Regions from separate parts of the Arthrobacter sp. Ld5 genome, predicted to be linked through region 2. Evidence: riboswitches for the same ligand, from Rfam matches in the RefSeq annotation. Region 2 holds a riboswitch; each other region holds the start of a gene.
The links. A riboswitch is a leader RNA that binds a small molecule or an ion and turns the genes downstream of it on or off. The one in region 2 is predicted to bind S-adenosylmethionine.
Positions count from the first base shown of each region.

Region 1: it holds a riboswitch for S-adenosylmethionine, as region 2 does, so the genes downstream of both, ACSGDB_RS15265 (O-acetylhomoserine aminocarboxypropyltransferase/cysteine synthase family protein) here and ACSGDB_RS03335 (bifunctional o-acetylhomoserine/o-acetylserine sulfhydrylase) in region 2, are expected to answer to the same signal.
Region 3: it holds a riboswitch for S-adenosylmethionine, as region 2 does, so the genes downstream of both, ACSGDB_RS01795 (LLM class flavin-dependent oxidoreductase) here and ACSGDB_RS03335 (bifunctional o-acetylhomoserine/o-acetylserine sulfhydrylase) in region 2, are expected to answer to the same signal.

Region 1 covers NZ_JBPKBO010000024.1:469,364-479,454, reverse strand. Annotated here, with positions in the region: gene ACSGDB_RS15310 (DUF1990 family protein) at 146-709, opposite strand; gene ACSGDB_RS15305 (DUF1206 domain-containing protein) at 881-1,723, shown strand; gene ACSGDB_RS15300 (CoA-binding protein) at 1,727-2,143, opposite strand; gene ACSGDB_RS15295 (ABC transporter ATP-binding protein) at 2,400-3,215, shown strand; gene ACSGDB_RS15290 (aliphatic sulfonate ABC transporter substrate-binding protein) at 3,299-4,336, shown strand; gene ACSGDB_RS15285 (ABC transporter permease) at 4,333-5,199, shown strand; gene acs (acetate--CoA ligase) at 5,196-7,175, shown strand; gene ACSGDB_RS15275 (LysM peptidoglycan-binding domain-containing protein) at 7,265-8,200, opposite strand; cyclic di-AMP (ydaO/yuaA leader) riboswitch at 8,206-8,385, opposite strand; gene ACSGDB_RS15270 (hypothetical protein) at 8,505-8,735, opposite strand; SAM riboswitch class I at 8,857-8,961, shown strand; gene ACSGDB_RS15265 (O-acetylhomoserine aminocarboxypropyltransferase/cysteine synthase family protein) at 9,053-10,091, shown strand, end outside.
Region 2 covers NZ_JBPKBO010000005.1:162,685-172,775, reverse strand. Annotated here, with positions in the region: gene ACSGDB_RS03365 (allantoate amidohydrolase) at 1-836, shown strand, start outside; gene ACSGDB_RS03360 (formimidoylglutamate deiminase) at 850-2,241, shown strand; gene hutI (imidazolonepropionase) at 2,241-3,443, shown strand; gene ACSGDB_RS03350 (CPBP family intramembrane glutamic endopeptidase) at 3,486-4,286, shown strand; gene ACSGDB_RS03345 (DUF1540 domain-containing protein) at 4,425-4,730, shown strand; gene ACSGDB_RS03340 (VOC family protein) at 4,750-5,391, opposite strand; SAM riboswitch class IV at 5,548-5,664, shown strand; gene ACSGDB_RS03335 (bifunctional o-acetylhomoserine/o-acetylserine sulfhydrylase) at 5,738-7,054, shown strand; gene metX (homoserine O-acetyltransferase MetX) at 7,061-8,203, shown strand; gene ACSGDB_RS03325 (hypothetical protein) at 8,313-8,555, shown strand; gene ACSGDB_RS03320 (SGNH/GDSL hydrolase family protein) at 8,662-9,465, opposite strand; gene ACSGDB_RS03315 (alpha/beta hydrolase) at 9,591-10,091, shown strand, end outside.
Region 3 covers NZ_JBPKBO010000003.1:101,839-111,929, reverse strand. Annotated here, with positions in the region: gene ACSGDB_RS01825 (acetamidase/formamidase family protein) at 1-124, shown strand, start outside; gene ACSGDB_RS01820 (SDR family NAD(P)-dependent oxidoreductase) at 162-923, shown strand; gene ACSGDB_RS01815 (GNAT family N-acetyltransferase) at 1,068-1,361, opposite strand; gene ACSGDB_RS01810 (SDR family NAD(P)-dependent oxidoreductase) at 1,490-2,248, shown strand; gene ACSGDB_RS01805 (hypothetical protein) at 2,257-2,475, opposite strand; gene ACSGDB_RS01800 (helix-turn-helix domain-containing protein) at 2,472-3,089, opposite strand; SAM riboswitch class IV at 3,394-3,507, shown strand; gene ACSGDB_RS01795 (LLM class flavin-dependent oxidoreductase) at 3,544-4,932, shown strand; gene ACSGDB_RS01790 (SDR family oxidoreductase) at 5,151-5,804, shown strand; gene ACSGDB_RS01785 (DUF222 domain-containing protein) at 6,069-7,682, opposite strand; gene ACSGDB_RS01780 (acyl-CoA dehydrogenase family protein) at 8,303-9,574, opposite strand; gene ACSGDB_RS01775 (dipeptide ABC transporter ATP-binding protein) at 9,571-10,091, opposite strand, start outside.

The sequences.
Region 1 (10,091 bases), on a different contig from region 2:
GCGGGCGCCCCAACCCGTGGGGGCGTTCCACCGGATCGAGGCCGCCGCGGCGGCCGCCCGGGTGCAGGCCGCGGCGGGTGCCCGGGTACAGGCCGCGATGCGCCGGGGGAACGGGTGCCCGCCGCGACGCGCGTGGCAGGAGACGCTAGACGCCCGCGAGCTCCCGCGCGGCCTTCACGTACCGCGACAGGACGTACCGCTGCGTCAGCCGGGTCACCGGCGCCGCGAGCCGGTAGAGGAGGCTCGACGGCACGCTGTAGGCGGAGCAGCGGAACAGCAGCCGGTCATCGGCCGTCAGCTCGGCGTAGAACCCCTCCTCGCCCCGTACCGGGTGACCGGGCAGCGTGCCGTAGCCGAACCCGCCGCGCTGGCCCGAGACCGCCCGGCCCGCGCCGTCGAGCTGCGGCGCCCGCGACCAGAGGACCCTGCACGGCGCCTTGATCCGCGCGGGGCCGACCCCGAATCCGGAGACCACGCGGACACCGGGAGCCGCGCGCCCGGCGTCGGCCTCCATGGTGAGCCCGGCACGGCGGTGCAGCTCCCACGCCAGGATGCCCTCCGTCAGGGCGATGAAGGCTGCGGAAGGATTGTCGGCGGGGATCTCGTGGGACTCCACCATCACGGTGTAGCCGGCCGGCCATCCGCCCTCGAGGGATTCCGGGAAGGGCCGGTCCGTCGCGCCGCGCTCCTCGTACGTGAACTCTTCCATGCGTGCCTCTGTCCCTTGATGCCCGTCAGGGCCCGGATCTGAACAGGCCCGATCCCAACCTAGCGGGCGGGCGGGCAAAGATCGGCGAGCAGTGGCAGGATGAGGGTCCAGACCGGCCCGGACGCACCCATGACGTCCGCCCCGCCGATCGACGAGGGAGGCGGGCACACCATGGCATCAGGGACAGGCACACCGGGCAGGGACGCGGCGGACAAGGCGTCCGACGCCGCCGAGGACGCCTCGAACTCCAAGGGACTGGAGGTCGCCGCCCGTGCCGGCTATATCGCCGCGGGAATCCTGCACATCCTGATCGGCGTCATCGCCCTCGGCCTGGCGCGCGGCGGCTCCGGTGAGGCCGACCAGAGCGGGGCGATCGGGCAGCTGGCCGGCAACCCGGGCGGCATCGTGCTCCTGTGGTTCTGCTTCGTCGGCTGCATCGCCCTCGCGCTGTTCCAGCTCAGCGAGGTGTTCTTCGGCGCGAGGACGCTCAGCGGCAAGGACAAGCTGAAGGCCCAGGCCAAGAGCGGCGGGCAGGCGGCGGTGTACGCCGCGATCGGCGTGACCTTCGGGCAGTACGCCCTGGGCGGGTCCAGCGACAGCAGCAGCAGTGCGAGCTCGCTGAGCGCCTCCCTCATGTCCAACCCGGCGGGAGCGGCTCTCCTCCTCGCCGTCGGCATCGGCATCCTCGTGGTCGGCGGATACTTCGTCAACAGCGGCGCTACCCGGCACTTCCTCAAGAACCTCGCGGGCCTCCCCCGGGGACGGACCGGCAGCGCCGTCGTGCTGCTCGGGATGGTGGGGTACATCGCGAAGGGCTTCGCCCTCGGGGTCCTCGGCGTCCTCGTCATCGTCGCCACGGTCACCAACAACCCCGAGCAGTCCACCGGGCTCGACGGCGCCCTGAAGTCACTGCGCGATCAGCCGTTCGGCGTGTGGATCCTCGGCGCCGTGGCCCTGGGCCTCATGGCCTACGGCGTCTTCATGGTCGTGCGCTCCAGGTACCAGCGCATGTAGGCGTCAGAGGCCCAGCGCCGGCGCCTCCATCGCGGGACACGTGTCCATGACGACGTCGAGCCCTGCCTCCGCCGCGCGGCGGGCGGCGTCCTCGTCGATCACGCCGAGCTGCAGCCACACCGCCTTCGCGCCCACCGCGATGGCCTGATCCACGACGGCACCCACCTTGGACGAGTTCACGAAACAGTCGACGACGTCGATCGGCCCCGGGATGTCCGCGAGCCGGGTGTAGCCCTGCCTGCCGTGGACGTCGTCGCCCTTCAGGCTCACGGGGACGATCTCCATCCCGAGCCGGTCCTGGAGGAACAGTGCCACGCCGACGGCGGCACGGCGCGGGTTGTTCGACAGGCCCACCACCGCCCACCGTCCGTGCTCGGTCAGGAGCTTCCTGATGACCTGCGGATCGTTCTGGTGCGCCACGGTGCCTCCCGGTGTGTCCTGCCATTGTTACAGCGTTTGTTACACGCCCCATTTTGCTCCCCCGGCACCCCGGGCGTTTCATAGGAGTGACCATCCCGAGCGGCCGAGAGACCTGGATCAGTGAAGCCGCAGCAACCCTGGTCGTCCGCATCCCCCTGATGCCGGACGATATCGAGGTTCGAGCCAAGGGAACCACCGGCCACGGTGGCGAAGGCTCGGTCCGTAGGGTGCTACCGCCAGGACCGATGGAGACACCATGACCGCAGTTCTGGCACCCGGCAGCACCCAACCCCACCACAAACAGGCCCTCGGCGTCCGCTTCGCCGGGCTCGGGCGCAGCTTCGGCCCGTCCGCCAACCGGCGCACCGTCCTCCGGGACGTCACCGTGGACGTGGAGCCCGGCGAGATCCTCGCCATCCTCGGCACGAGCGGCTGCGGCAAGTCCACCCTGCTCCGCGCGGCCGCCGGTCTCGACATCCCCGACAGCGGGCAGGTCCTGATCGACGGCACCCCCGTGACCGGCATCGACGAGCGTTGCGCCGTCGCCTTCCAGGAGCCCCGGCTGCTGCCGTGGCACACCCTGCAGGCGAACGTGGCGATCGGGCTCCCGAAGTCCTCGAGCGCCAGCGCCGGCAAGGCGAAGGTCCTCGAACTGCTGAAGCTCGTGGGGCTCGACACGTTCGCGAAGCACCGCCCCCGCGAGGTCTCCGGCGGCATGGCCCAGCGGACGTCGCTCGCGCGCGCCCTGGCCCGCAACCCCGGCGTCCTGCTCCTGGACGAGCCGTTCGGCGCGCTCGACGCCCTCACCCGCATCCGCATGCAGGACCTCCTCCTGGACATCCACCGAGCGCAGCCCACCACGGTGCTGCTGGTCACGCACGACGTCGACGAGGCCCTCCAGCTGGCCGACCGCATCCTCGTGCTCGGCCGCGGGAACGACGACGGACCGGAGGGCTCCACCATCGCGGAGCTCGTCACCGTGCCCGGCGACCGCCCGCGCAACCGCAACTCCGCGGACCTCGGCGCCCTCCGCAGCACCCTGCTGTCGATGCTCGGCGTCACCGGGCACTGACCCCACCTCCCCTCCGCAGCGCCGTCGTACCGTGCTGACGCCCTGCCCACGTCCCCTGCCATCCGCCCGATCGAAGGACTCCCATGAACCGCCACGCCCTCCTGCCGACCCTCGCCCTCGCCACCGCCCTCTCGCTCGGCCTCAGCGGCTGCCTCGCCGGGGAGAACGCCTCCGACACGCAGGCCGCCTCCGACGGCGGGACGCAGGGTGGCACCCTCACCCTCGACTTCGCGACGTACAACCCGCTGAGCCTCGTCATCAAGGAGCAGGGCTGGCTCGAGGAGGAGCTCGCCGACCAGGACATCACGGTGGAGTGGGTGCAGTCCGCCGGGTCCAACAAGGCCAACGAGGCGCTGCGGGCCGGGGCGATCGACGTCGGCTCCACCGCCGGGTCGGCCGCGCTGCTCGCCCGCTCCAACGGATCCCCGATCAGGACGATCGACATCTACTCGCAGCCGGAATGGGCGGCCCTCGTGACGCTCCCGGACTCCGGCATCACGAGCGTCGAGGACCTGCGCGGCAAGTCCGTCGCGGCGACCCGCGGAACGGACCCGTACTTCTTCCTCCTGCAGGCGCTCGAGGCCGCCGGCGTGGACCAGTCCGAAGTCACGATCCAGAACCTGCAGCACGCCGACGGCCGCGCGGCGCTCTCCAGCGGCGCCGTGGACGCCTGGTCCGGCCTGGACCCGATCATGGCCGCGGCCGAGCAGGACGGCGCCGAACTCTTCTTCCGCGACATCGACTTCAACACCTACGGCTTCCTCAACGCCACGGAGGACTTCCTCGCGGAGAAGCCCGACGTCGCCCAGACCGTCGTGAACGCCTACGAGAAGGCGCGGGAGTGGGCGAAGGAGAACCCGGAGGAGACCGCCGCCATCCTCGCCGAGGTCGCCGCGATCGATCCGGCGATCGCCGAATCGGTCATCATCGACCGCACGAACCTCGACGTCGACGCCGCGCCGGGTGACGCCCAGCGCAGCGTCCTCGAGAAGATCGGCCCCGTGTTCGTCGAGACCGGCGACGTGCAGAGCCAGGAGCAGATCGACGACGCCCTCGACTCCCTGTTCGACGCCTCGCTGGTCGAGAACGCCGACCCGGCGTCCATCGGCTCCGATTCATGAGCCCGGGCCACCTGACCGGGCGCAGCGCCGTCCCCGTGAGCGCCCAGGGCCTGGACGCGGCCGAAGCGCCGGTGCCCGGAACGCCGGCGGGTCCGGCACGGGGCAGGACGGCCCGGCGCACCGGCGTCGTCCTGCTCGGGCTCGTCGTCCCGGCGCTGATCCTGCTGGCCTGGCACGTCAGCACGGCCTCGGGGTTCTTCCGCCCGTCGCAGCTTCCCTCGCCGGCGTCGGTCCTCGCGGCCGCCGTCGACCTCGTGGAGCGCGGGCAGCTCGCGACCCACATCCTCATCTCCACGCAGCGCGTGGTCCTCGGCTTCGTCATCGGGTCCCTGCTCGGCGTGCTGGCCGGAGCCCTGCTGGGCCTGTCCCGCCTCGCGGACGTCCTGCTGACCCCGACCGTGGGCGCACTGCGCGCCGTCCCGTCCCTTGCATGGGTCCCGCTGCTGGTCCTGTGGATCGGCATCAACGAGGACTCGAAGGTCACCCTGATCAGCATCGGGGCCTTCTTCCCCGTCTTCACCACGCTCTACCTCGGCCTGCGGCACGTGGACCGCAACCTCGTCGAGGCCGCGCGGGCGTTCGGGCTGGGTGGCCTCCGCCTGCTGACCACGGTGCAGCTGCCCGCCGTCGTCCCGGCCCTGTTCTCCGGCCTCCGGCTGGCCCTCGCCCAGTCCTGGCTGTTCCTCGTGGCGGCCGAGCTCATCGCCTCGTCCATGGGGCTGGGCTTCCTGCTCACGGACTCCCAGCAGACGGGGCGCGTGGACCGCATCCTCCTCGCGATCATCCTGCTGGCGGTCATCGGCAAGACGACGGACGCCCTCCTCGGCGTCGCCGAACGCCGGGCGGTGCGACGGTGGGCATGAACACGGTGGGCGTGAAGGCAGCGGCCGCCGACGCGGGCGTGGCACCCGGAGCAGGGACGACGACGGACGGCCCCGACGCCGCCGGGGAGGAGGCCGCACGCCTCGCGTTCTGGGCGGACCAGGCCGCCCGGCTCGACTGGGACACCCCCTGGCACACCGTGCACTCCTTCGAGCGGGCGCTGCCGCAGGCGGACGGGACGCTCAGCGTCCCGTCCATCGAGTGGTTCTCCGGCGGCACCCTCAACGTCGCGGCGAACTGCGTGGACCGGCACGTCCGGGCCGGGCGCGGCGGGAAGGCCGCCCTCCACTTCGAGGGCGAGCCCGGCGACCGCCGCACCGTCACCTACGCGGAACTGCAGGACGAGGTGTCGCGGGCCGCGAATGCCCTGCTCGCACTGGGCATCGGGACGGGTGACCGCGTGGTCGTCTACCTGCCGGTCCTCGTCGAGACGGTGGTCATCACGCTGGCGTGCGCCCGGATCGGCGCCGTCCACTCGCTGGTCTTCGGCGGATTCTCGGCGGAGGCGCTGCGCTTCCGCGTCGAGGACACGGGCGCCAAGCTGCTGGTCACCACCGACGGCCAGTTCCGCCGGGGCTCGGCCGTTCCCGTGAAGGACAACGCCGACGCCGCGGTGGCCGGGGAGAACGCCATCGAGCACGTCCTCGTGGTGCGCCGCACGGGGAGCGACGTCAGCTGGACCGAGGGGCGCGACGTGTGGTGGCACGACGTCGTCGACACCGCGTCACCGCACCACGAGCCGGAGGCGTTCGACGCCGAGACGCCCCTGTTCATCATGTACACCTCGGGTACCACCGGGAAGCCCAAGGGCCTGGTGCACACCTCCGGCGGGTACCTCACGCAGGCGTCATGGAGTTTCGAGCACCTCTTCAGCCATCCCGATCCGGCGTTGCGCGAGCGCGACGTGCACTGGTGCACCGCGGATCTCGCGTGGGTCACCGCGCACACCTACGAGCTGTACGGGCCGCTCTCGAACGGGGCCACCCAGGTGATCTACGAGGGTACGCCGAACACGCCCCATCCGGGACGTCACCTCGAGGTCGTCGAACGCTACGGCGTCACGAGCTACTACACCGCGCCCACGCTGGTCCGCTCGCTCATGGGCTGGTTCCCGGACGGCGTCCCGGGCTCCTACGACCTCTCGAGCATCCGCGTGCTCGGCACGGTGGGCGAGGCGGTCAACCCCGAGGCATGGCGCTGGTTCCGCCGGAACCTCGGCCGCGACGAGGTGCCCGTCGTCGACACCTGGTGGCAGTCGGAGACCGGCGCCACCGTGCTCTCCCCCAGCCCCGGCGACACGGACTTCAAGCCGGGGTGCGCGGCCCGCGCGCTGCCCGGTGTCAGCACGCGCATCGTCGACGAGGAGGGCGCCGCCGTCCCTCCGGGCGTGCAGGGCCTGATCGTCGTCGACCGCCACGGCCCGGCCATGGCGCGCACCGTCTGGGGAGACCCGCAGCGCTACCTCGACTCGTACTGGCGGACGTTCGCGGCGCAGGGCTGGTTCCTGGCCGGTGACGGCGCCCGGTACGACGACGACGGCGACACGTGGATCCTCGGCCGCGTCGACGACGTCATCAATGTCTCGGGCCACCGCCTGTCCACGATCGAGATCGAGTCGGCGCTCGTGGCCCATCCCCTCGTCACCGAGGCCGGCGCGTGCCCCGTCCCCGATCCCCTGACGGGTCACGCCATCGCGGCGTTCGTGGTGCTGGCTGCCGGCGCGGATCCGGACGGGGACGTCGCCTCGACGCTCCGCGCCCACGTCGCGGCCGCGATCGGGCCCATCGCGCGGCCGTCCGCGGTCGTCGTCGTCCCCGATGTGCCGAAGACGCGCTCCGGCAAGATCATGCGCCGCCTGCTGACGCAGCTCTACGAGGGCTCGGCGCTCGGTGACACCACGTCCCTGCAGAACGAGGGATGCATCCCGGGCATCCAGGACGTGCTGGCGCGCCGCTGACACGGTGGCCGGAGAGGCGTTAAAAGAAGGAAGCGGCAGGTGCCCCGTCCAAGCACCTGCCGCTTCCCGCGTGTGGTTCGTTCCGGTATTTAGCCAGCAACCCGGACGAAAGTGGCTCCCGGAAGATCCGAGAGGGGGTGCTGCATGGTGAGGTTCCCACCGTTCATGCCGCTGCTGATGACCTGGCCGCCGCCGGCGTAGATGGCGACGTGGCCGGCCGTGACGACGAGGTCACCCGGAGCCGGGGATCCGACCTGGGTGCCGTAGTTGAGGAACTGCGAGGGGCCGAGGTCGCCCACGGAGATCCCCGCGGCGCGCAGTGCCTTCTCGGCCAGGACGGTGCAGTCCTGGACGGCACCGGCGGCGAGCTGGGCCTGGGCGGAGGCGAGGATCGTACCGCCGACGCCGGAGGAGGAGGAAGCAACCGGGGTGATCTTGGCGGACAGCAGGTTCACGCTCGGTGCGGGAGCAGCGGGCGCGGCCGGGGCTACAGCCGCAGCCTGCTGGACCGGTGCCACAGGAGCAGCGGGAGCCACGAACGCGGCGGGGGCGGCCTGGGGGACGGCCACGGGCACGGACACGGTCCGGGCGGGAGCCGTCGCGGCGCCCGTCGGGATGGTGACGGTGTCGCCCGGGAAGATGATGGAGGAGACGGACAGGCCGTTCGCCGTGAGGACGGCGGTCAGGTCGGCGCCGTAGCGTGCCGAGATGGCGCCCAGGGTGTCGCCGGCGACGACGGTGTGCGTCGTGGAGGCGGCAGCGGGAGCAACGGGGGCTGCGACGGGAGCGACGGCGGCGGCCGGTGCTGCAACGGCGGCGGGGGCCGTCGTCGTGCTCTGCGTGGTGTACTCGCCGGCGTTGGCCGTGCCCACGGCGGTGAGGGCGAGGCCCGAGGTGACGGCGGCGATGGCGACGGGGCGGCCGACCGCGGTGGCGTGGGCCTTGGCGGCGCGGGACAGGCCCTGCAGCGCGAGATTGCTGTCGACGTCGGCACGGTGACGTGCGGAAGTGATGTTTCGTGACATGGTGTTGTACCTCTCCCATGCCTGCGGGGTGAGCTGTCGGGTTCGGATGGGAGTCACCCGGCCGCGCGCATCACCGATGGGTGATGCGGTGCGACTTAACCCCGAGGACGCCTGCAGGTTGCCCTGCGCGCCCGGTGGAACTGATGGTTCCCCCGTCCCTGCCTTCGTGGTTGCGAACGTGTCCCGGACGACGGCAGGGCTCGGCAATCCGTCCAGGAGCGCCCCACGGTCGCGGAGGCACTCGCCGACAATACCCAGCGCCTCGCCGATTTGTCACATTTGAGTAACGGGAGGTAGGGTGCGCTCACTCGCGCAGCGCCCGCCAGCGGCGGAGCGCCACGATCGTCCCCGCCGCGCTGAGCGCGAGCAGCACCGCCTGCTGCACGTGGAACCGTCCCAGGACCTCCGCTCCCGGGTCGCCGACGGCCACCAGGATGCTGCTCGCCAGCGTGAGCGTCAGGGCGGCGCCGACGCACCAGAGCGTCTGCCACAGCCTCCGGTCCTGCGCCCGGCTCGCCGATCTCCAATCCTCCATCCCTCCACCCTAGGCGCCGGCCGGAGCGCCCGCGCAGCCACGGCGGTCCGCAGCCCGCAAGGCCCACCTCATACGGGGACACATGGTTTGGTTCTGCGCCCGCCCGGTGTCAGACTCGACCCGACCATCCCGAGCGGCCGAGAGATCTGGCTCACTGACGCCGCAGCAACCCTGGCCTCCGCGTTCCCGCGGCGACATGAGGGTGCTACTGCCAGAACGATGGAGGAGACCATGAGCATCGCCACAGCCGCCTCCGGCCCCCACCCCGATGCCCGCTCCGCGCCCGCGGCATCCCGACCCAGCAAGGCAGGTGCCTGATGGCAGAACGTTCCTTCGGCTTCCGCACGCGTGCACTGCACGCCGGCGGCACTCCCGACGCCACCCACGGCGCCCGGGCGGTCCCGATCTACCAGACCACGTCCTTCGTGTTCAAGGACACCAACGACGCCGCGAACCTCTTCGCCCTGCAGAAGTACGGCAACATCTACTCGCGGATCGGCAACCCGACCGTCGCCGCGTTCGAGGAGCGCATCAGTTCCCTCGAGGGCGGGATCGGCGCGGTGGCGACGGCGTCCGGCATGAGCGCGGAGTTCATCACCTTCGCGGCGCTCTGCCAGGCCGGCGACCACATCGTGGCCGCATCCCAGCTGTACGGGGGAACGGTCACCCAGCTCGACGTCACACTGCGCCGCTTCGGCATCGAGACCACCTTCGTCCCCGGGACGGACCCCGCGGACTATGCGGCCGCCATCCGGGACAACACCAAGGCGGTCTACGCCGAGGTGATCGCGAACCCCTCGGGTGAGATCGCCGATCTGGCGGGCCTCGCGAAGGTCGCCCACGACGCCGGGATCCCGTTCATCGTGGACTCCACGCTGAGCACGCCCTACCTGGTGCGTCCCATCGAGCACGGCGCGGACATCGTCATCCACTCGGCCACCAAGTTCATCGGCGGGCACGGCACCACGCTCGGCGGCGTGATCGTGGAGAGCGGTCGCTTCGACTGGGGCAACGGGAAGTTCCCCATGATGACCGAACCCGTGCCCTCCTACGGCAACATCCAGTGGTGGGCGAACTTCGGGGAATACGGATTCCTGACGAAGCTGCGCACCGAACAGCTCCGCGACATCGGGCCCTCCCTCTCAGCGACGTCCGCCTTCCAGCTCCTCCAGGGGGTGGAGACCCTCGCGCAGCGCCTCGACGAACACCTCGAGAACGCGCAGGCCGTCGCGGAGTGGCTGCAGGCCGACCCGCGGGTGGAATACGTCAACTACGCCGGACTCCCCACCCACGCGCATCACGAACGGGCGAAGACCTACCTTCCCCAGGGGCCCGGATCCGTGTTCAGCTTCGGCA
Region 2 (10,091 bases):
GGGTCTCCTGCCTCGGGTCCCGGCTGCTCACCGGCACCCTCGACCCCGACGCCGTCCGGGCCCTCACGGACACCGACGGCACCACCTTCGCCGAGGCCTCCCGGGCCGCGGGCATCGACCCCTCGCACCTGGGCCGCGACGAGGAGGCGATCCGGCGGATCGGGGACTTCGTGGAACTCCACGTCGAGCAGGGTCGCGGGCTGATCGACCTCGACTCCGCCGTGGCCATCGGCTCCACCATGCTCGGCCACGGCCGCTGGCGCCTGTCGATCACCGGCCAGGGCAACCACGCCGGCACCACGCTCATGGCCGACCGCGCCGACCCCATGGTCGCCGCCGCCCAGGTGGTCCTCGCCGTCCGGAAGGCCGCCGCGGAGCAGGACGGCGCCCGGGCGACCGTCGGCCGGCTGCAGCCCGTGCCGGGCGGGACGAACGTCATCGCCTCCCGCGTGGACCTCTGGCTGGACGTCCGCCACGAGGAGGACGCCGTGACGGCCGCCCTGCTCGAGCGGATCCACGGCCAGGCCCAGAAGATCTGCGCGTTCGAGGGCTGCCGCGCCACCCTGACCGAGGAGTCGCGCAGCGGGACCGTCCACTTCGACGGCGCCCTGCAGCGCACCCTCGGCAACGCCCTCGGCCGCTCCTTCCCCGGCGCCCCGACCCTGCCCACCGGCGCGGGGCACGACGCCGGCATCCTGGGCGCCGTCGCGCCGACCGCCATGCTGTTCGTCCGCAACCCCACCGGTGTCAGCCACTCACCCGAGGAGTTCGTGGAACGCGATGACGCCGACGCCGGGGCCACCGCGCTCGCGGACGTCCTCGACGACCTCCTGTGACCGGGCATCTCCCGTGAAGGGCGTCTGGTGCGAGCACGCGTGGCGGGGGGCCGAGGGCGTGGCGGAGGCGGTCCGCGTCGAGGTGGACGACGCCGGACGGGTCACCGCCGTGCGGCCGGGTGTCCCGGCCCGGGCGGGCGACGTCGTCCTGCACGGCGTGGTGTTCCCCGCCGCCGCCAACGCGCACTCGCACGCGTTCCATCGTGCCCTGCGCGGGCGCACCCACGACCGCGGCGGGACGTTCTGGACGTGGCGGGAGACGATGTACCGCGCGGCGGACGCGCTGACCCCCGCCCTGTACGAGGAGCTCGCTACCGCGGTGTACGCCGAGATGGTGGTGGCGGGCTGGACCAGCGTCGCCGAGTTCCACTACGTGCACCACCGTCCCGACGGCACCCCGTACGGTGAGGGGTCCGGGGAGGACGGCCGCGACGACGGCGGGCCGCACGCCATGGAGCTGGCCCTCGCCCGGGCCGCCGTCCGCGCGGGCATCCGGCTGACCCTGCTCGACACCTGCTATCTCGCCGGGGGCTTCGGGACACCGCTCGGGGCGGCCCGGCGGCGATTCTCCGACGGGACCGCCGAGCGGTGGCTCGCACGGCTCGCGACGCTGCGTACCGCGGTCTCCTCGCGTTACCCCGCGCACCAGGTCACGGTCGGGGCGGCCCTCCATTCCGTCCGCGCGGTGCCGGAGCGGGACCTCGCCGTGATCGCGCAGCGCCTGCCCCCCGAGATGCCCCTGCACGTCCACCTGTCCGAGCAGCCCGCCGAGAACGAGGACTGCCTCGCCGCCACCGGTTGCACCCCCACGGAACTGCTCGACCGGCACGGGCTCGTCACCGGGCGGCTGTCCGCCGTGCACGCCACCCACGTCGCGGAGCACGACATCGCACTCCTCGGAGATGCCGGGGCGGGCATCGTCCTCTGCCCCACGACGGAGGCGGACCTCGCGGACGGGCTCGGGCCGGCCGGGGACCTCCTCGACGCGGGGGCGTCGCTCGCCCTCGGCTCCGACCAGCACGCCGTCGTCGATCCCTGGCTCGAGATGCGGGCCCTCGAGCACGGGGAGCGCCTGCGCACCGGCCGGCGGGGACACTTCGACCCGGAACGGTTGCACGGCATCGCGTCCCTCGGCGGAGCACGATCGCAGGGACGCCCGGGGGCGGGCTTCGGCCCCGGTCTGGCCGCCGACTTCATGGCCGTCGATCCGCACAGTGCGCGCACCGCCGGCTCCTCCTGGGAGCAGCTCGCGTACACGGCGACGGCGCAGGACGTCACCGGCGTCGTCGTCGGGGGAGTCCGGACGGCGAGCGACGGCGTCCACGCGACCCTCGGGGACCCCGGCCCGCTGCTGGCCGCGGCGATCGCGCGCCTCGACGCCGCGGATCCCGGGGAGCGGCACTGATGTCCCTGCTCGTCACGAACATCCGTGAACTGATGACGCAGGACGCCGACGGCGCCGTGCTGCGCGACGCCGCGCTGGTCCTCGAGGGCGAGCGGATCAGCTGGATCGGCCCCGCCGCCCGGGCCCCCGCGGCGGACGATGCGTACGACGCCCGCGGCCGGGCCGGGCTGCCCGGCTGGGTGGACAGCCACACGCACCTCGTGTTCGCCGGGGACCGGACGGCCGAGTTCGAGGCCCGGATGGCGGGGGAGGCGTATGCCGCCGGCGGGATCGCAACCACTGTGGAGGCTACACGCGCGGCGGGCGACTACGACCTCACGCGGCTCCTGCTCGCCCGCGTCGCCGAGGCCGCCGCCGGCGGGACCACCTACCTCGAGACGAAGACGGGCTACGGGCTCGACGTCGCGCAGGAGGCGCGCGGTGCGCGGATCGCGGCGGGCGTGGTGGACGAGGTGACGTTCCTCGGCGCGCACCTCGTGCCGGCGGGGGCGGACGCCGAGGACTACACGGACCTCGTGTGCGGGCCGATGCTCGACGCCGTCCGCCCGTACGTGCGCTGGGCCGACGTCTTCTGCGAGCGGGGGGCCTTCACCCCCGACCAGTCACGCCGGGTCCTCGCGGCCTGCGCCGCCGCCGGCCTCGGCCTGCGCGTGCACGGCAACCAGCTCGGTCCTGGAGCCGGCGTCGCGCTCGCCGTCGAGTTCGGCGCCGCCAGCGTCGACCACGTGAACCACCTCTCCGACGCCGACGTCGACGCGCTCGCCGGAACCTGGGCGGTGCCCGGCGCGGACGACGTGCCGGGCACCGTCGCCACGTGCCTGCCCGCCTGCGACCTCTCGACGCGCCAGCCGTTCGCTCCCGCGCGGCGCCTGCTCGACGCCGGGGCGCGGATCGCCCTCGCGAGCAACTGCAATCCCGGCACCTCCTACACGAGTTCCCTGGGGTTCTGCGTCGCCACCGCCGTCCTGCAGATGGGGCTGACCGTCCACGAGGCGGTCCGCGCCGCGACGTACGGCGGAGCCCTGGCGCTGCGGCGCCACACCGGGGACGACGCCGACGGCCTGCGCGCCATAGGATCCCTCGCCGTCGGGCACCGCGCGGACCTGCAGCTGCTGGACGCGCCGTCCGCCACGCACCTGGCCTACCGGCCCGGGATGCCGCTCGTGCACGCCGTCTGGCGGGCGGGCACCCGCGTCCGGTGAACGATGGTGGGACCCGCCGGCCTCCGCTGGCAGGATAGCGTCATGACCGCCGGATCCTCGTCCTCCACCGCCCCGCCCGCCGACGGCCCTGCGGGTCCGGACTCGAGACGGCGCATCACCGCCGAACTGCTGATCGTCTTCGGGCTCTCGCTCGGGCAGTCGGGCGTGTATGCCGTCGTGAGCCTGACGGACAAGCTGACGCGCGGGCCGCTCGCCGGGCAGACCACCACGCTGAACCCGGTGCTGAACGAGCGCGAGTACTTCGACCTCGCCTACCAGCTCCTGGACATCTTCTTCGCCCTGATGCCCGTGGCGCTCGTCCTGTTCCTGCTCAGCGGTCCCGGTGTCTCGGCCGTGCGGCGCCTGGGGCTCACGGCCGAGCAGCCGCTGCGCACCATCGGTGCCGGGGTGGGCCTCGCCGCGGTCATCGCCGTCGGCACGCTCGGGGTGTACACGGGGGGCCGTGCGCTCGGGATCACGACGGCGCTCGCGCCGGCCGCGCTCGACGACTACTGGTGGACCATCCCCGTGCTGGTCCTCTCGGCGCTCCGGCACGCCGTGCTCGAGGAGGTGATCGTGGTGGGCTACCTGTTCATCCGCCTGCGGGAGCTCGGCTGGTCCACGCCTGCGATCATCGTCACGAGCGCCCTCATCCGGGGCAGCTACCACCTCTACCAGGGGTTCGGCCCGTTCATCGGGAACGTCCTGATGGGCCTGCTCTTCACCTGGTTCTACACGCGGACGCGGCGGGTCCTGCCGCTCGTGATCGCGCACGCGCTGATCGACATCACGGGATTCGTCGGCTACGCGCTGCTGGGGCCGGCCCTGGGGATCGGCGCGTGAGTCGGCGGGCATGACCCCGCCGGCGCCGATTGCGCACGAGAACCATGACTAAATTGTCGGTCCGGCGCGGGCTTACGCTGGTGGCATCCAGCACGACGGCGGCCCGAGGGCCGTCCCTCGGATCAGCCAGGAGGAATCATGACCGACATGATCAGCGTCACGGACAGCCCCAGCGTCACCGAGTGCAGCGTCCGCGCCTGCTCGTTCAACCACGACGGCTGCAACGCCGTCGCCATCACGGTGGCCGGCAGCGAGGAGCACGCGTCCTGCGCCACGTTCGTCGACACCTCCGTCAGCGGGGGGCTGCCGAAGGTCATCGCCCACGTGGGTGCCTGCCAGCGCTCCGAGTGCAGGTACAACCACGACCTGCTCTGCGGGGCGCCGGCCATCCAGGTGGGTCCCGGCGCGGACGCCGCCGACTGCCTCACCTACACGCGCGCCTGAGGCGTGCGGGAACCGACGGTCAGATCTCGACGCGTCCGTTGTCGGTCTCGAACGTCACCGACATGACGCCGGGCGTCCCGTTGGGGGCGATCCACTGCACCTGGACGTCGTCGAGGGTCTTCTCCACGTCCGTCCCGAGCCAGTCGGTCACGCGCTCCGAGGAGCCGGCGATGGTGAGGCAGTCCAGCTTCACCGAGGCCGGGCGGGCCTTGGAGGGGTGGAGGTCCTCGGTGCCGTCGTCCCAGCGGAGGAGGTAGGGGACCTGGGGGTCGGCGATGAGCCCCTTGATGCCGATCTGCTGCCAGGTGAGCTCCTGGCCGTCCGGGAACTTGCGGTTGCCGGGCACGGAACTGCGGCCGAGGCGCTCCTCGAACGGCGCGAGGTCGTCCACGGCGACGCACCAGCCCATCCAGCCACCGCCGGCTTCGGAGCGTGCACGGACGGCCTGGCCGAACGGGGCCTTGTCCGACGCCGGGTGGTTCAGCACCTCGACGACCTCCAGGTACTGGCCGTTGACCAGGGGGAAGATCATGTTGCGGGTGCCGAAGCGGGGGTGCACACCACCCTTCACCGGCTCCACGCCGAGCTTGGCCGAGATCCGTTCGGCCGTCGCGGCAAGTCCATCGGGTTCGCAGGCATAAGATACATGGTCCAGACGCATGCGGCTATCTTGGCACTAAGTGATGTGCGTCTCGACTAAGGCTTGCCTTACTCCCGGGCGGGTGTCCTTCGACCGGATCGGGAGCGTGCCCACGGGCGGCTTCATGGAGGGTCACACGCTTGCCGGATCCCCTCCGGATCGGCTTTCATGAAGGCAGGTCATGAGTGCCAGCACACAGCCCCGGCTTGCTGGCCGGCAACCCTCCAACCGCGGTGGGGTGCCCCGGGTGAAGACCAGGTCCGGCGTCCCATCGGCGCCGTTCAAGCGCGGGCTCCTGCGGGTCCGGTCTTCCCGAGCGGCACCGGCGGGAGCCGGACAGGCGGAGCCCCTGATCAGAGGGAGCGCCATGTCCAACGATTGGTCCTTCGAGACACGCCAGATCCACGCCGGCCAGGTGCCGGACCCGACCACGGGGGCGCGCGCGCTCCCCATCTACCAGACGTCGTCGTTCGTCTTCCCGAGCGCGGAGAGCGCCGCGAACCGGTTCTCCCTGACGGAACTCGCGCCCATCTACACCCGGATCGGCAACCCGACCCAGGAGGTCGTCGAGACCCGCATCGCGAGCCTCGAGGGCGGCGTCGGTGCCCTGCTGCTGGCCTCCGGACAGGCCGCGAGCACCTTCGCGGTGCTGAACATCGCGGAGGCCGGGGACCACATCGTGGCCAGCCCCAGTCTCTACGGCGGCACCTACAACCTGTTCAGGCACACGCTGAAGAAGTACGGGATCGAGACCACGTTCGTCGAGGACCCCGACGACCTCGACCAGTGGCGCGCGGCGCTCCGGCCGAACACCAAGCTCTTCTTCGGTGAGGTGGTCTCCAACCCGCGGCAGGACGTCCTCGACATCGAGGGGGTCAGCGCGGTCGCCCACGAGTACGGCATCCCCCTGATCGTCGACAACACGCTGGCCTCGCCGTATCTCATCCGGCCCATCGAATGGGGTGCGGACATCGTGGTGCACTCGGCCACCAAGTACCTCGGCGGGCACGGCAACGCCATCGCCGGGGTGATCGTGGACTCCGGGACCTTCGACTTCGCGCAGCACCCCGAACGGTTCCCGGGCTTCAACACGCCGGACGAGAGCTACCAGGGGCTCGTGTACGCCCGCGACCTCGGGGTGGGCAGCGCGCTCGGCGCCAACCTCGCGTACATCCTCAAGGCCCGCGTCCAGCTGCTCCGCGACCTCGGCTCGGCCGTCTCCCCGTTCAACGCCTTCCTGATCGCCCAGGGACTGGAGACCCTGAGCCTGCGCATGGAGCGCCACGTGCAGAACGCGCAGGCGGTCGCCGAGTGGCTGGAGGGGCACGACGACGTCGAGCGTGTCACCTACGCCGGCCTCCCCTCGAGCCCCTGGTACAACCGCGGGCGGAAGTACGGACCGGACGGCACCGGAGCGATCGTGAGCTTCGACATCGTCGGGGGACTGGAGGCGGGGAAACGCTTCGTCGACGGGCTCGAGCTGCACTCGCACGTCGCGAACGTGGGCGACGTCCGTTCGCTCGTCATCCACCCGGCGTCGACGACGCACAGCCAGCTGGGAGCGGAGGCGCAGCTCGCCGCCGGTGTGCGGCCAGGCCTGGTGCGGCTGTCCGTCGGGCTCGAGAACATCGCCGACATCCTGGCGGACCTCGATGCCGGCTTCCGCGCCGCCAAGGAGGCCTGAGGGTTGGTGACCACGTACCCTCCTGCTCCGCTGCCCGCCCCGACCCACGACGCACTCGCGGACGGGGACGGGCTGCTCCGCACCGCCTCCATCGGGCCGCTGGTCCTCGAGACCGGGGGTGAGCTGCCCGACGTCCAGCTGGCGTTCGAGACGTGGGGCCGGCTCGACCGGGACGGCTCCAACGCGGTCCTGGTGCAGCATGCCCTGACCGGCAGCTCGCACGTCGCCCGGGGCGCGTCGGAGGAGGACGGCTGGTGGGACTCCCTCGTGGGTCCCGGCCGCACGGTGGACACGGACCGCTACTTCGTGGTGTCCGTCAACATGCTGGGCGGCTGCTACGGCTCCACGGGCCCGGCCAGTCCCGCCCCCGACGGGGCGCCCTGGGGTGCACGGTTCCCCTTCGTCACCATCCGGGACGCCGTCCGCGCGGAGAGCCTGCTCGCCGATCAGCTCGGCATCCGGCGCTGGCACTCCGTGCTGGGAGGGTCGATGGGCGGCGCCCGGGCCCTCGAATGGGCCCTGATGTTCCCGCGCCGCGTGGAGCGGTGCGCCGTCATCGCCTGCACCGCCGCCAGTTCGGCCGAACAGATAGCGTTCGCCCAGGCACAGCTGCAGGCCATCCGGCTCGACCCCGCCTACCGCGGCGGCGACTACTACGACGGCCCCCCGCCGGAGGCGGGCCTCGGCGTGGCACGGCGGATCGCGCACATCACCTACCGTGCGGAGCAGGAGCTCGAGGGACGCTTCGGGCGGGCGGAGCAGGACGCGGAGCAGCCCCTCGGGGCCGTCCTGCCCGCCGATCGCGGGCGCTACCGGGTGGAGAGCTACCTCGACCACCAGGCCGACAAACTCGTGGACCGGTTCGACGCGAACAGCTACGTGATCCTCACCGAGGCGCTCATGAGCCACGACGCGGCGCGCGGCCGCGGGAGTCTGGAGGACGTCCTGGGGGAGGCGACGTCCGAATTCTTCATCGCCGCGGTGGACAGCGACCGCCTGTACTTCCCGTGGCAGTCGCACCGGCTGGCAGCCTGCCTGCCCGGCGACGTCCCCGTCCACCTGATCTCCTCGCCGATGGGACACGACGCCTTCCTCACCCAGATCCACCAGCTCGACGACCGGCTCCGGTCGTCCTTCTACGGCCGGTAGCCGGTTCGCCCGCCGAGCGCCTAGGGTGGAAGTAAGCCTGCTTAGGACGTGGTGGCGGGCCCGTCCGGGAGAGCCGGGCGGATCGACGTGGAATGAAGAGGAGCTGTTCATGGAACTGAGCACCATCGGCTGGAACCAGGAAGCCCGCGACAAGATCCTGCTCGACGCGGACCGCGCGTTGCAGGGCGCCGTGAAGGAGGCCGCCGAGACGATGGACGGGAAGTCCCGCGACGAGGTCTACGAGTTCCTGTTCCAGAAGCTGCAGCCGCAGTTCGTCGACTTCAAGCCAGGGCCGGATCTCAGCGCCTGCGCCGACGCCGTGGCCAACGGCGAGATCTCGCTCGACGGCTGAGCCGGGGCGGCGACGCCCGCGCTCGATACGACAGGAATGACCGGTCGGAGACCTTCCGGCCGGTCATTGCCGTCCCTTCACCGGGACTCCCGCTCGACGGGGGGAGCTACTCCGCGGCGCCCGGCGGCATGCCCGGGCCGAAGATGGGACCGGGCTCGAGGCGCTTCGCGGTCACGCCGTCGCCGGAGGACTGGTGCCGGAGGCGCCGCAGGACCCAGGGGACGAGGTGCTGGCGCGCCCACACGAGGTCCTCGGCCCGCGCCGTCCGCCAGCGCCGCACCGGCAGGTCCTTGGGCTGGAGGGGCTGCAGGGTGTGCCGGACGGCGAGGGTGTCGAGCACCATCATCGCGATGGTGTGGTGCCCGAGGGGCGAGAAGTGCAGCCGGTCGGCGTCCCACATCTGCGGATTGGTGAGCTGGCGGAGCGCCCACATGTCGCCGATGACCGCCTCGTGCCGGGCGGCGATGGTGCGGAGGTTCTCGTTGTAGATGGCCGTCCGCGCCCGGACGCCACCGAGGACCGTCTCGCGGACGTCGGGACCCGTGAGCAGGACGACCGTCGCGCCCGACCCGGCGAGCGTGCCGACCACCGGGTCGAGCTTCTCGGCGAGCAGGTCCGGGTCGCCGCCGCGGCGCAGGAGGTCGTTGCCCCCGGCCGAGATGGTCACGAGGTCCGGATGGAGGGCCAGGCAGGCGTCCACCTGCTGGTCGATGATCTGCTGCAGCAGCCGACCGCGCACCGCGAGGTTCGCGTAGGCGAAGTCAGTCTGGCCCCGGGCCAGTTCCTCCGCGGTCCGATCCGCCCAGCCCCGATTGCCCCCGATGCTCTCCGGATTGGGGTCGCCGATGCCTTCCGTGAACGAGTCGCCCAGCGCCACGTAGCGGTGCCAGGGGTGCGGTTCCGGGTTCAGGGTGGGATCCGGTGCGGGAGCGGCCGGAGCGGAACTGTCCGGTTCGGGGGCGGCGGGCAGCGAGGTCTCTGCGTCGGAAGAGGTCACCCGGCCAGCGTACGGCCCCTCGGCGGAGAGATGAAAGGATGGTGGCCATGACTGAACCTGCCGCCGGCACCGCTGCGCCCTCCACCCACCCCCGGACCCCCGAGGTCCTGTGGTCGAAGCCGGAATCCGAGCGCGGGGGCACACCCCTGCTCGTCCTGTTCCACGGCTACATGGCCGACGAGCAGGATCTGATGGGTCTCGCCGACCATCTGCCTGCCGACTTCACCGTCGCCTCCGTCCGGGCACCGCTGGCGGCGGGACCCGGCTACTCCTGGTTCCCGCTGGCCCGGGAGGGCGACTACTCCGTGGAGCGCGTCGTCGAGGGCGTCTCCGCCGTCTCCGACTGGCTCGACACGGTCCGCGGGAGCCACTCCAGCGTCAGCCTGCTCGGCTTCTCCCAGGGCATGGCGGTCGCGACATCGCTCCTGCGCCACCGGCCCACGGACTTCGCGTGCGTCGTCGGGCTCTCCGGGTTCACCGTGCCGTCGGAGGGCCACGCGTTCTTCCGTGACGACGAGGCCGCGGCGGCGCCCGTGCAG
Region 3 (10,091 bases), on a different contig from region 2:
CGCGAACGCCGTCGACGCCAACTACAGCGTGGTGGTGAAAGCGCCCAAGGCGCTCTTCCCCGCCGTCGATGCGTACGGTGGCCTCCACGCCCACCTGAGACGGCAGGGCGCCGAGCTCCACTGATCCCGGGACCCCACCCATCACCGACCGAAGGACTGCCATGGACCTGCATCTCGACGGCACCACCGCTCTCGTCACCGGCGGCACGAAAGGCATCGGCCGCGCCATCGTCGAATCGTTCGCAGGAGAGGGAGCGAACGTCGCATTCTGTGCCCGCGATGCCGACGAGATCGCGGCGACCGAGACGGCGCTGTCGTCCTCCAGTGGGCGAGTGGTCGGCCATGTGGTCGACGTCGGGGACGGGCCGGCGCTCGTGCGCTGGGTCGCGGCCGTCGCCGACGAGTTCGGTGGCATCGACTCGGTGGTCAGCAATGTCAGCGCCCTCGCGATCGCGGACTCCGAGGAGAACTGGGAGGCGAGTTTGCGGGTCGACCTCATGGGCACGGTCCGTCTGGTCAAGGCGGCGCTGCCGCACCTGGCGCGCAGCGCGACGCCGTCGATCACCGCGATCTCGAGCGTCTCGGGCCGTGAGGTGGACTTCGCCTCCGGCCCCTACGGGACGGTGAAGACGGCGCTGATCGCCTACATGGCGGGACTGGCCTATCAGCTCGCCGGGCAGGGGATCAGGGCCAACACGGTCTCGCCCGGGAACACCTACCACGAGGGCGGTGTGTGGCCGAGTATCGAAGAGGGGAACCCGGAACTGTTCGCGACCGCGCTGGCCCTCAACCCGACGAGACGGATGGGCACCCCGCAGGAGGTGGCCGACGCCGTCGTGTTCCTCGCGAGTCCGCGCTCGAGCCGCACCACCGGCGCCAACCTGCTGATCGACGGCGCGCTCTCGCGGGGCATTCAGCTCTAGACCGGCATCCGGCCCCCGCCGTCCGACCTCCTGTCCGACCTCCTGTCCGACCTCCTGTCCGACCTCCTGTCCGACGGCGGCCACCGGTTCGCCCGGGACGGCGGCTCCTCGACGCCGCCTGCGCGAGCGGATCGGCGGCGGGGTCTAGACCGTCAGGTCCTGGTAGTCGGGATGCTCCTGGATGAAGGCCGCCACGAACTCGCACCGGGGGACGACGGCGAGGTGCTGCCGGCGGGCGTCGTCGAGCGCATACCGGATCAGGGTGCTGCCGATGCCCCGGCCCTCGACGTCCTGGTCGACGACCGTGTGCGTGAACGTGATCGACTCGCCGGACCGTTCGTAGGCGGCCGTACCGACGGGACTGCCGTCGAGAGTGGCCACGTAACGGTTCTCCGCCTCGTGGTTGCTGATCCGGACTTCGGTGGTGTCGGTACTCATTCCGTCACCCTCGCATCCGTGCCGACCGGGGGTCAACGTGTTCCGCTCCGGCGGAAACGGGGCGCGCCGTTCCGCGCGACGATCAGCGCTCCCACGTGCGGCGCCGCACACGATGTACGGTCTGGACCATGACGTCGAACATCCTGGTGACCGGTGCGAGCAGGGGGATCGGCGCCGCCGTCGCCCATGAGCTCGCCGGACGCGGGCACCGCATCGCTGTCCATGCCGGCCGTGACCGGGCCGCCGCCGCGGCTGTACGGGACGCGCTGCCGGGCGACGGCCATGTGGCGGTCGTCGGCGACATTGGCGACCCCGAGACCTGCAGGCGCATCGTCGACGAGGCCGTGGGCGGACTGGGTGGGGTCGACGTCCTGGTGAACAATGCCGGCATCTTCGAGGCACATCCCATCGACACCGTGTCCTTCGAGGACTGGCAGGAGGCGTGGCGCCACACGCTGGAGGTGAACCTGCTGGGGCCTGCGAACCTGGCCTGGCTCGTCGCCCGGCATCTCCTCGACCGGCCGGCCGGCCCGGAGGGTGGCCGACTCGTCAGTGTCGGATCGCGGGGTGCGTACCGGGGGGAGCCCGTCACGCCGGCCTACGGCGCGAGCAAGGCGGCGCTGCACTCGATGACCCAGTCCCTGGCCGTCGCCCTCGCCCCGCACGGCATCCTCGCCGCCGCCGTCGCGCCTGGATTCGTCGAGACAGACATGGGGAGAACCGTGCTGGACGGTCCGCAGGGTGATGCGGTGCGTGCGCAGAGTCCGTTCAACCGTGTCGCGACGCCGGAGGAGGTGGCGCAGACGGTCGGCTGGCTCGCGAGCGATGCTCCGTCGTGGGTCAGCGGCACCGTGATCGACGTCAATGGAGCGTCCTACCTGCGGTAGCCGACGGGTCAGATGAGGTGGATGCCGCCGTGGGCGAGCGCGCGCAGGTCCGTCCTGCGCTCGAGGTGGCGGTGGAACAACTCCACATTGCTCCCCTCAGCCGAGGCGAGAGAGGATCCCGCCGTGATGAACGCGGTGCCAAGACGGATGAGGGCCCGTGACGTGAGTCCTCCCCGGGGCGGTCCAGTGAGGACGACGTATCCGGCGGTCAGTGGCGTGCTGGTCATGACGACTCCTGGGGATCGATGAGGGGGAAGGCATTGAAGTGGAGCTGGACGGGCCGGGTCCCGGAGGCACCCGGTTCGGAGCGGTAGGCGTCGAGTTTCTCGCGCAAGATCCCGGTCATCTCATGGGTGAGTGCAGCGAGCTGGTCAGCCGTCAGGTAGGCGTTCATGGTCGCGATCACGGCCGCATCCGCCCATTCGGGTGGAACGGACTCGCATCCGCCGGCCATGAAGGCCGCGAGGGCTTCGGAACGGCCGCGTTCGAACTGGCGGTTCACCTGGCGGGTGGCTTCCCGGGTCGTGGGATCCTGCTCCAGCTCCGGGGTGCTGAGCGTCAGGGAGCCTGGGGGCCGTTCCCACCACCTTTCCCGGGCGGAGCCGCGATCCACCTCGCGGACGAGGCTGTGGCGCGCAAGCTGCCGCAGGTGGTAGCTCGTCGACCCGCTGGATTCCCCGATGCGCTTGCCGATGCTGCTGGCGGTCTGTGGGCCATAGCTGGAGAGGACCTCGAGCAGCTGGATCCGGAGGGGATGGGCGAGCGCCTTGAGGGCTGCTCCATCCAGAACGCGGTTGCCGGCGTCGGCTGGGCCCTCCGTGCTGCCTGTCGTCTCTTCCATGACACCAGTGTGCACTTGCAAAGAAAGCTTTGCAATACTTTCTTTGCATGGTGTGGTCATGCACGTGGATGGAGGTGTGGCGCGTCGTCGGGCAGGTTCGGTGCGCCGTCATCGGGTAGGTGTCGTTTGTCGTCGTCGGGTACGTCGCGGTGGCGGGGCGGCGCGCGGGCGGGGCGGGGTGCGGGCGGGGCGCGTGACGCCGTCGGGCATGTCCCGGGGCGGTGGGGAAGTGCTCCGGCGGATGACGCTCCGTGACGGCGACGGGTGGACGACGGCGTGCCGACCCACCTACGCTCGGGACCAGAATCAAGAGCTCCAACGCAAAACCCTGGTTCGTTGGACGGCAACCCTCTCGCTGTAGTGGGGTGCCCCAGGTGAGGATTCGGCCCGGCACGGACAGTGCGGGCAAGTATGGCGCTTCCGCCACGGCAGTGCCCCGACATGAGGACTCTTCATGCCCACACCACCGCGCCGTATCCGCTTCAACGCCTTCGACATGAACTGTGTAGGACACCAGTCACCCGGTCTGTGGCGCCACCCCGAGGACCAGTCCTGGCGCTACAAGGACCTGAGCTACTGGGCGGAGCTGGCGAAGACCCTGGAGAAGGGGGTTTTCGACGGCATCTTCATCGCCGACGTCCTCGGCACGTACGACGTGTACGGCGGTTCCAACGAGGCCACGCTGAGGCAGGGGACGCAGACGCCGGTGAACGATCCGTTCCTGCTCGTCTCCGCCATGGCGCTCGTCACCGAGAACCTCGGGTTCGGCGTCACCGCCGGTACGGCCTACGAGCACCCCTATCCCTTCGCGCGTCGGCTCTCCACGCTTGACCACCTCACCAAGGGACGCGTCGGATGGAACGTGGTGACCGGCTACCTGCCCTCGGCTGCCCGCAACATGGGCCATGAGGATCAACTCGAGCACGATGCGCGCTACGACCATGCCGACGAGTACCTCGAGGTCCTCTACAAGCTGCTCGAGGGATCGTGGGAGGACGACGCCGTGGTGCGCGACCGCGAGACCGGTGTCTTCACCGATCCGGCGAAGGTCCACGACATCGACCACGACGGCACCTACTTCACGGTCCCGGGGATCCACCTCAGTGAACCGTCGCCCCAGCGGACGCCGGTCATCTTCCAGGCGGGAGCGTCCTCCCGCGGCATCGCGTTCGCCGCCGGCAATGCCGAAGCGGTGTTCGTCGCGGCGCCCACGAAGGAGGCGCTGAAGGGTGTGGTCAGCAAGATCCGGGATGCGGTCGAAGCCGAGGGCCGCGATCGCTATTCGGTGCGGATCTACACGCTGCTCACCATCATCACGGACGAGACGGAGGAGAAGGCCCACGCCAAGCATGCCGACTACCAGCAGTACGTCAGCTATGAGGGAGCGCTCGTCCTCGTCTCGGGATGGCTCGGCGTCGACCTGTCCGCCTACGATCCGGATGAGCCGCTCGGCAACGTGAAGTCCAACGCCATCCAGTCCGCTGTCGCGAACTTCCAGAAGGTGAACGACGACGGCTCGCCGTGGACCGTGCGGGACATCGCCGAATCGGCGGGGATCGGCGGGCTCGGTCCGCGTCTCGTCGGTTCGGGTGTGCAGGTCGCCGACGAGCTCCAGGCGTGGGTCGAGGAGACCGACGTCGACGGCTTCAACCTCGCCTACGCGATCACCCCCGGGACCTTCGAGGACGTCGTCGAGTTCGTCGTGCCGGAACTGCAGAAGCGTGGTGTCTACCCGACCGAGTACACGGAGGGAACCCTGCGGCACAAGCTGTTCGGGAAGGGCGACCGGTTGCCCGCGGAACACCGTGGTGCGCGGTACCGGCTCCAGTCGGTCCGTCCCTGACGTGTGTCGGTTCGTCCGCTCCGTTGGTCCACCTTCTGCATCCGATGGTTCTCGGAGGGCTGCGCGCGTCAGTTCCCTGAGCGCCAGGAGCATTGATCACGATCCGCGGGAATAGGCCTCCGCTCGCGGCAGAACCCCTGGGCGGAGGTGGTCAGGGCGAGGGTTCGGGGACTAGCGTCGAAGACAAGGCATTCAGTCGATCGACAGAAGGAGTTCCCATGTCACGCGTAGCCATCATCGGTGGGCACGGAAAAGTAGCACTGCACCTCACGAAGATCCTCACCAGTCAGGGCCATCAGGTCAGTTCGATCTTCCGTAACCAGGATCATGCCGGCGACGTCGAGCAGGCAGGCGCAACGCCGGTCGTGGCCGACGTCTCCGAACTGTCGGTGCAGCAGATGGCGGATGTGTTCCGTGGTCACGACGCCGTCGTGTGGTCCGCCGGCGCAGGAGGTGGAAGTCCCGAAGCGACGTATGCCGTGGATCGGGATGCGGCGATCCGTTCGATGGACGCCGCTCAGGAAGCTGCTGTGGGTCGCTACGTCATGGTGTCCTACCTCGGAGCGGGAAAGGACCACGGTGTCCCGGAGGACAACAGCTTCTTCCCCTACGCCGAGTCGAAGGCTGCGGCCGATGAGCACCTGCGCAACTCGGAGCTCGCCTGGACCATCCTCCAGCCGGGAGCGCTCACCACGGATCCAGGCACCGGGATGATCGAGGTGTCGGCCGAGCCGCAGCAGGACTCGGTGGCCCGTGAGGATGTCGCGCTCGTCGCCGCGGTCGTGCTCGGCAACCTCGGCACGGTGGACAAGACCATCCAGTTCAACAGTGGTGAGACGCCGGTCACGGAGGCCATCGAGGCCGCGCTGTAGGCCGGAACAAGCGACACGAAGGCGGCGCCCTGTCGGGGCGTCGCCTTCGGTGTGTCAGGCGATCGTCGTCCGTGGTGCGGTGGGTGAATGGTCCTGATTCCCGGGGGTCCCCACCGGACGCACGGGTCGGACCGCATGCACAGGGCTCCTCGGGCGTGCGTTCTGCCTCGGATGTACCAGGTGCACGTCCTGCTCCGGATATGAGGGGCGTCAGCGTGCACGTTCGACTCCGGACGGACGTGCTGGACGCACCGGACGCACCGATCACCCGGTGCTGCGCTCCCCGGCGTCAGGATGACGCTCCGCGACCCTCGAGAACTTCGGGGCCGTCGTGACGTCCGAGACTTGCGCGGCCTCCGGGGCCGACGCGGCCTCCACTGCGTCCGGGGTCGACGCGACGTCCGTGAACTTTGGGGTCGACGTGCCATCCGCGAACTCCGAGCAATCCGCGATGTCCGCGAACTCCAAGGTCGCCACGGCCTCCGAGCCCTCCCCGAGCAACCGGGCGGCCTCGTCGAACAGTGCCGTGTCGACTGCCTGTCCTGCCTGCCAATACCTGTTTCGTCGGGCGATCCGCGGAGGGCCGGATGTCCGCGGCGCCGTGAACCACGGGATGCCACGTCGGGCTTCCACGGTCCAGGTCCCCTGATGAATCACGTGATGGTGCCGTGAACAGAGCAGGACTCCGTTGTCGATGCTCGTCACGCCTCCCTTGGACCACGGCTTCAGATGGTGGGCTTCGCACCAACTGGCGGGGATGGAGCAGTCAGGGAAAGCGCAGCCCCTGTCCCTCGCGACGAGCGCTCGCCGAAGATGCGGCGGAAAGAGCCGTTGTGCCCGTCCGACATCGAGGACCTGACCCCCGTTGCCCAGGACCACCGGGATGATGTCGGCGTCACACGCCAGCTTCCTGATATTCCTCGCACTCATCTGCTCGGAGAAAACTGCATACCCCGCGCGATGAGTAGCACCGACGAGGTCCTTGTAGTCGATGGTCACCATGACCTGAGGGCGATGCCCGCCCGTCGCGGGAAGCGTCGCCGTGCTCAAGGTGAGCCTGCAGGCGGCGACGAGCCCATCGAGCAGGCTCTGCGCTCTCGTTGCCGTCGGCGGGTCAGCGACTCCGGCTATGGAAGACCCCGAAGCGACGGAAGCCACCACCTCCGAAGCCCTCGGGACATCCGCTTCGTCAGAAGTGCCCGATGCGCGGACGGTCGCGGAGCCCTCTGCCCGGCCCGCGGTGCTGCGCGGATTCGCCGTCGAGTTCATGACGGTCGCGAGCAACTCGAACTGCTCGTCCGTCGCACCGATCTCCAGGTAGTGCAGTCCATGACGCCTGCCCCGGAAAAAGACGCCCTGCCGTGCGCGCAGCACCTTGTCCGTGGGTTCCTGCCCGTCCTGATCGAGAACGCTCTCCCAGCGGCGCGCCAGCACCCGAAGGATGTCCTCGTCGGATTCCATCGCCTGTCGGGTCAGGTGGTGCTCCATCGACCCGCGTTGGTCCGGCGTCGCGAACGAGTCCACCCGCTGCATCGCCTGAGCCACGAGGGTGGCGGCCCGACCGCTGATGAGCCCCGAGGTCACGGCAGCGCCCAGGCTGATGAGCCGGGGAGGAACCGGTGCGCCGGTCGGTAAGACGCGAGGGAGGATCAGGTCGGCAAGGCTCAGGCGGCGTCTCGCCTCACCGCGGCTGATCCGCAGCGTGGCCCGCAGGAAGTCGGCGCAATCCCTGAACCCACTGCCGACCGAGGCGCACCGGGCAGCAGGCCCGGCGGGAGCATCACCTCTGATCGACTGCTCTGCCCGCGCCAGGAGCGAGCCGCTGCCGGATTGCTCGTCGTCGGCAAGGTGATGCTCTTCAGCCAGCCGAGCCGCCAAAATTTGGAGGTGGTCGACGATCCTCGAGGCGCGTTCGATCGCCAGGAGAAGGCCCGCGACCTCCTGCCGGGACCGAGTGCCCTGGCCCTGGCCGATATCACGGGTGCACTCGGCAAGCGCTGCGCATGACCTGTCCAGGGGGCTCGGAGGTGCGGTCAGACGCTCGACCGGGGCGGTAGTCATGCCTCGATTTTATCGAACATGGGTACTATTTCGGCGGCTGGGAAGGGAATGTGGAGGAAGAGTGGCTGCTGGTTGTCGACATACCGAGGGGTGCTGGGGATACTGGGCCGGTGCCCGGTCGGGTACCCAGCCGCACGCGACACGCCGTCCGCTACGAAGCTCCCTCCGAGGGCGCACACGAGAGCGCACACGAGGGCGCACACGACGGTGCCTCGGCCGACGGCGTGCCCGGTCGGGCGCCCAACCGCACGCGACACGCCGTCCGCTACGAAGCTCCCTCCGAGGGCGCACACGACGGCGCGCACGACGGCGCCCGGCCTACGACGCGTCCGACGACGACCCCGTCGTGCCCGGCGGCGCCCCGGCCGATGACGACCGCGTCGTGCCCGACGGCGCCTCGGCCGACGACGACCCCGTCATGCCCGACGGCGCCCGGCCTACGACGATCCCGACGATCCCGACGATCCCGACGACCCCGTCGCCCCGTCCGACGTCGCCCCCGGCGCGTCACCCGCCCGCCACACGAACGCGGGGATCGTCCCGTTGATCTCCCGGTCACCCACGATCCTCGACTTGTAGATCACCGGGTTGTGCGACGAGATGGTACGTGCGTTCCGCCAGTGCCGGTCGAGCTGGAGCCCCCTGCGGGTCGACGACGCCCCGAGCGCGTTGAACATGATCGAGGCGGCCCGCTGGACCTGTTCCGTCACCACGATCTGTGCCTGCGACGACGCGAACTCCACCGCTACTGCGGCGGAGTCCGCGTCCTCATGCGGGAGGTCGAGGTGTGCCTCGTATGCCTCCTGCACCAGTTCGGCCACCCGCAGTGCAGCAGCCTCGGACGCGAAGGCGAGCGCCGAGACTTCCCCCACGACCTGCTGCACCTGGATGTCCTCACTGGGTCTCGTGCCGTTCCCATGGCTGAAGGTGCGGGTCCTGCCACGCACCCCCGCAGCCACGTCCCGGACAGCTGCCCGCGCGATCCCGGCAAGGGTCGCGACGTGGACGAGCTGGTACACGCCGGTGTCGTACGGCGGATGCTCGGTCTCGGTGATGACGTCCGCAGCAGGTACGACGACGTTGCGGAAGATCGACGTACCGCTGGCGGTGAGGCGCTGACCGAAGCCGTCCCAGTCGTCGACGACCTCGACCCCCGGCGCATCCCGCCGCACGAGCGCGATGACGTCGGCGCCGTCGCTCGTTCGCGCACCCGTCTGGATCCAGTCCGCGTACAAGCTGCCGGTGGTGTAGTACTTGGTGCCGTCGACCCGGTACACATCGCCGTCGCGCGTGATGGTGGTGCTGACACCGCCGACGGGGACCGGTCCGGTCTCGGTCCACGCGTTGCCGAGCACCGCGCCCCGGGCGATGCGCCGCAGCCACACGGGATCGGCGGCGTAGAGGCGGTCCTCGACGAACGCGATGTGGCAGCGCAGCGCCTGCGCGAGGTTCGACTCGGCAGCAGCGAGCTCGATGAGCAGCCGGAAGAACTGCGGGGCGCTCACCCCGGCTCCGCCGTACTCGAGTGGCACCCGCAGCGCGGTGAAGCCGGCGTCCGCCAGCCGGCGCACCTGCGTGTGCAGGAGGATCCGCTCGTCCTCGCGCCGAGCAGCGCCGGTGGCGATTTCCTCGAACAACGGACGGAAGCGTTCGGCGAGCTGCGCATACGTGAGCTGGGTGGTCGGGGATGTGAGTGTCTCTGCGGTCATCGGTCGGCTCCTGCCGGGTCGTGGAACGGGGTGGGTGCGGATGCGCCGGGACCGGCGTCCGGAGCGCCGGCGGGACGGACGACGGCGGTCTCCCGGGCGGGCATGGCGGGCACGGCGTCGAGCAGGGCCCGCGTGTAGCCCGTGGCCGGCGCGGTGAAGATCGACGACGCCGTGCCGGACTCCACCACGCGTCCGTCCTTGAGCACCAGGACGTCGTCGCTCACGTGGTGGATGACACCGAGGTCGTGGCTGATGAACAGGTAGCTGAGCGCGAGCTGTTCCTGCAGGTCCGCCAGGAGGTCGAGGACCTGCGCCTGGATGGAGACATCGAGCGCGGAGACGGGTTCGTCGAGCAGCAGGACGCGGGGCTGGAGCGCCAGGGCCCGGGCGATCGCGACGCGCTGCCGCTGGCCGCCCGAGAGCGTGAGCGGTCGCCGGTCGACCAGATCCAGTGGCAGCCCCACCTGCCCGAGGAGCTTGGCCGCACGGTCCCGTCGCTCACCGGCGGCCCCGATGG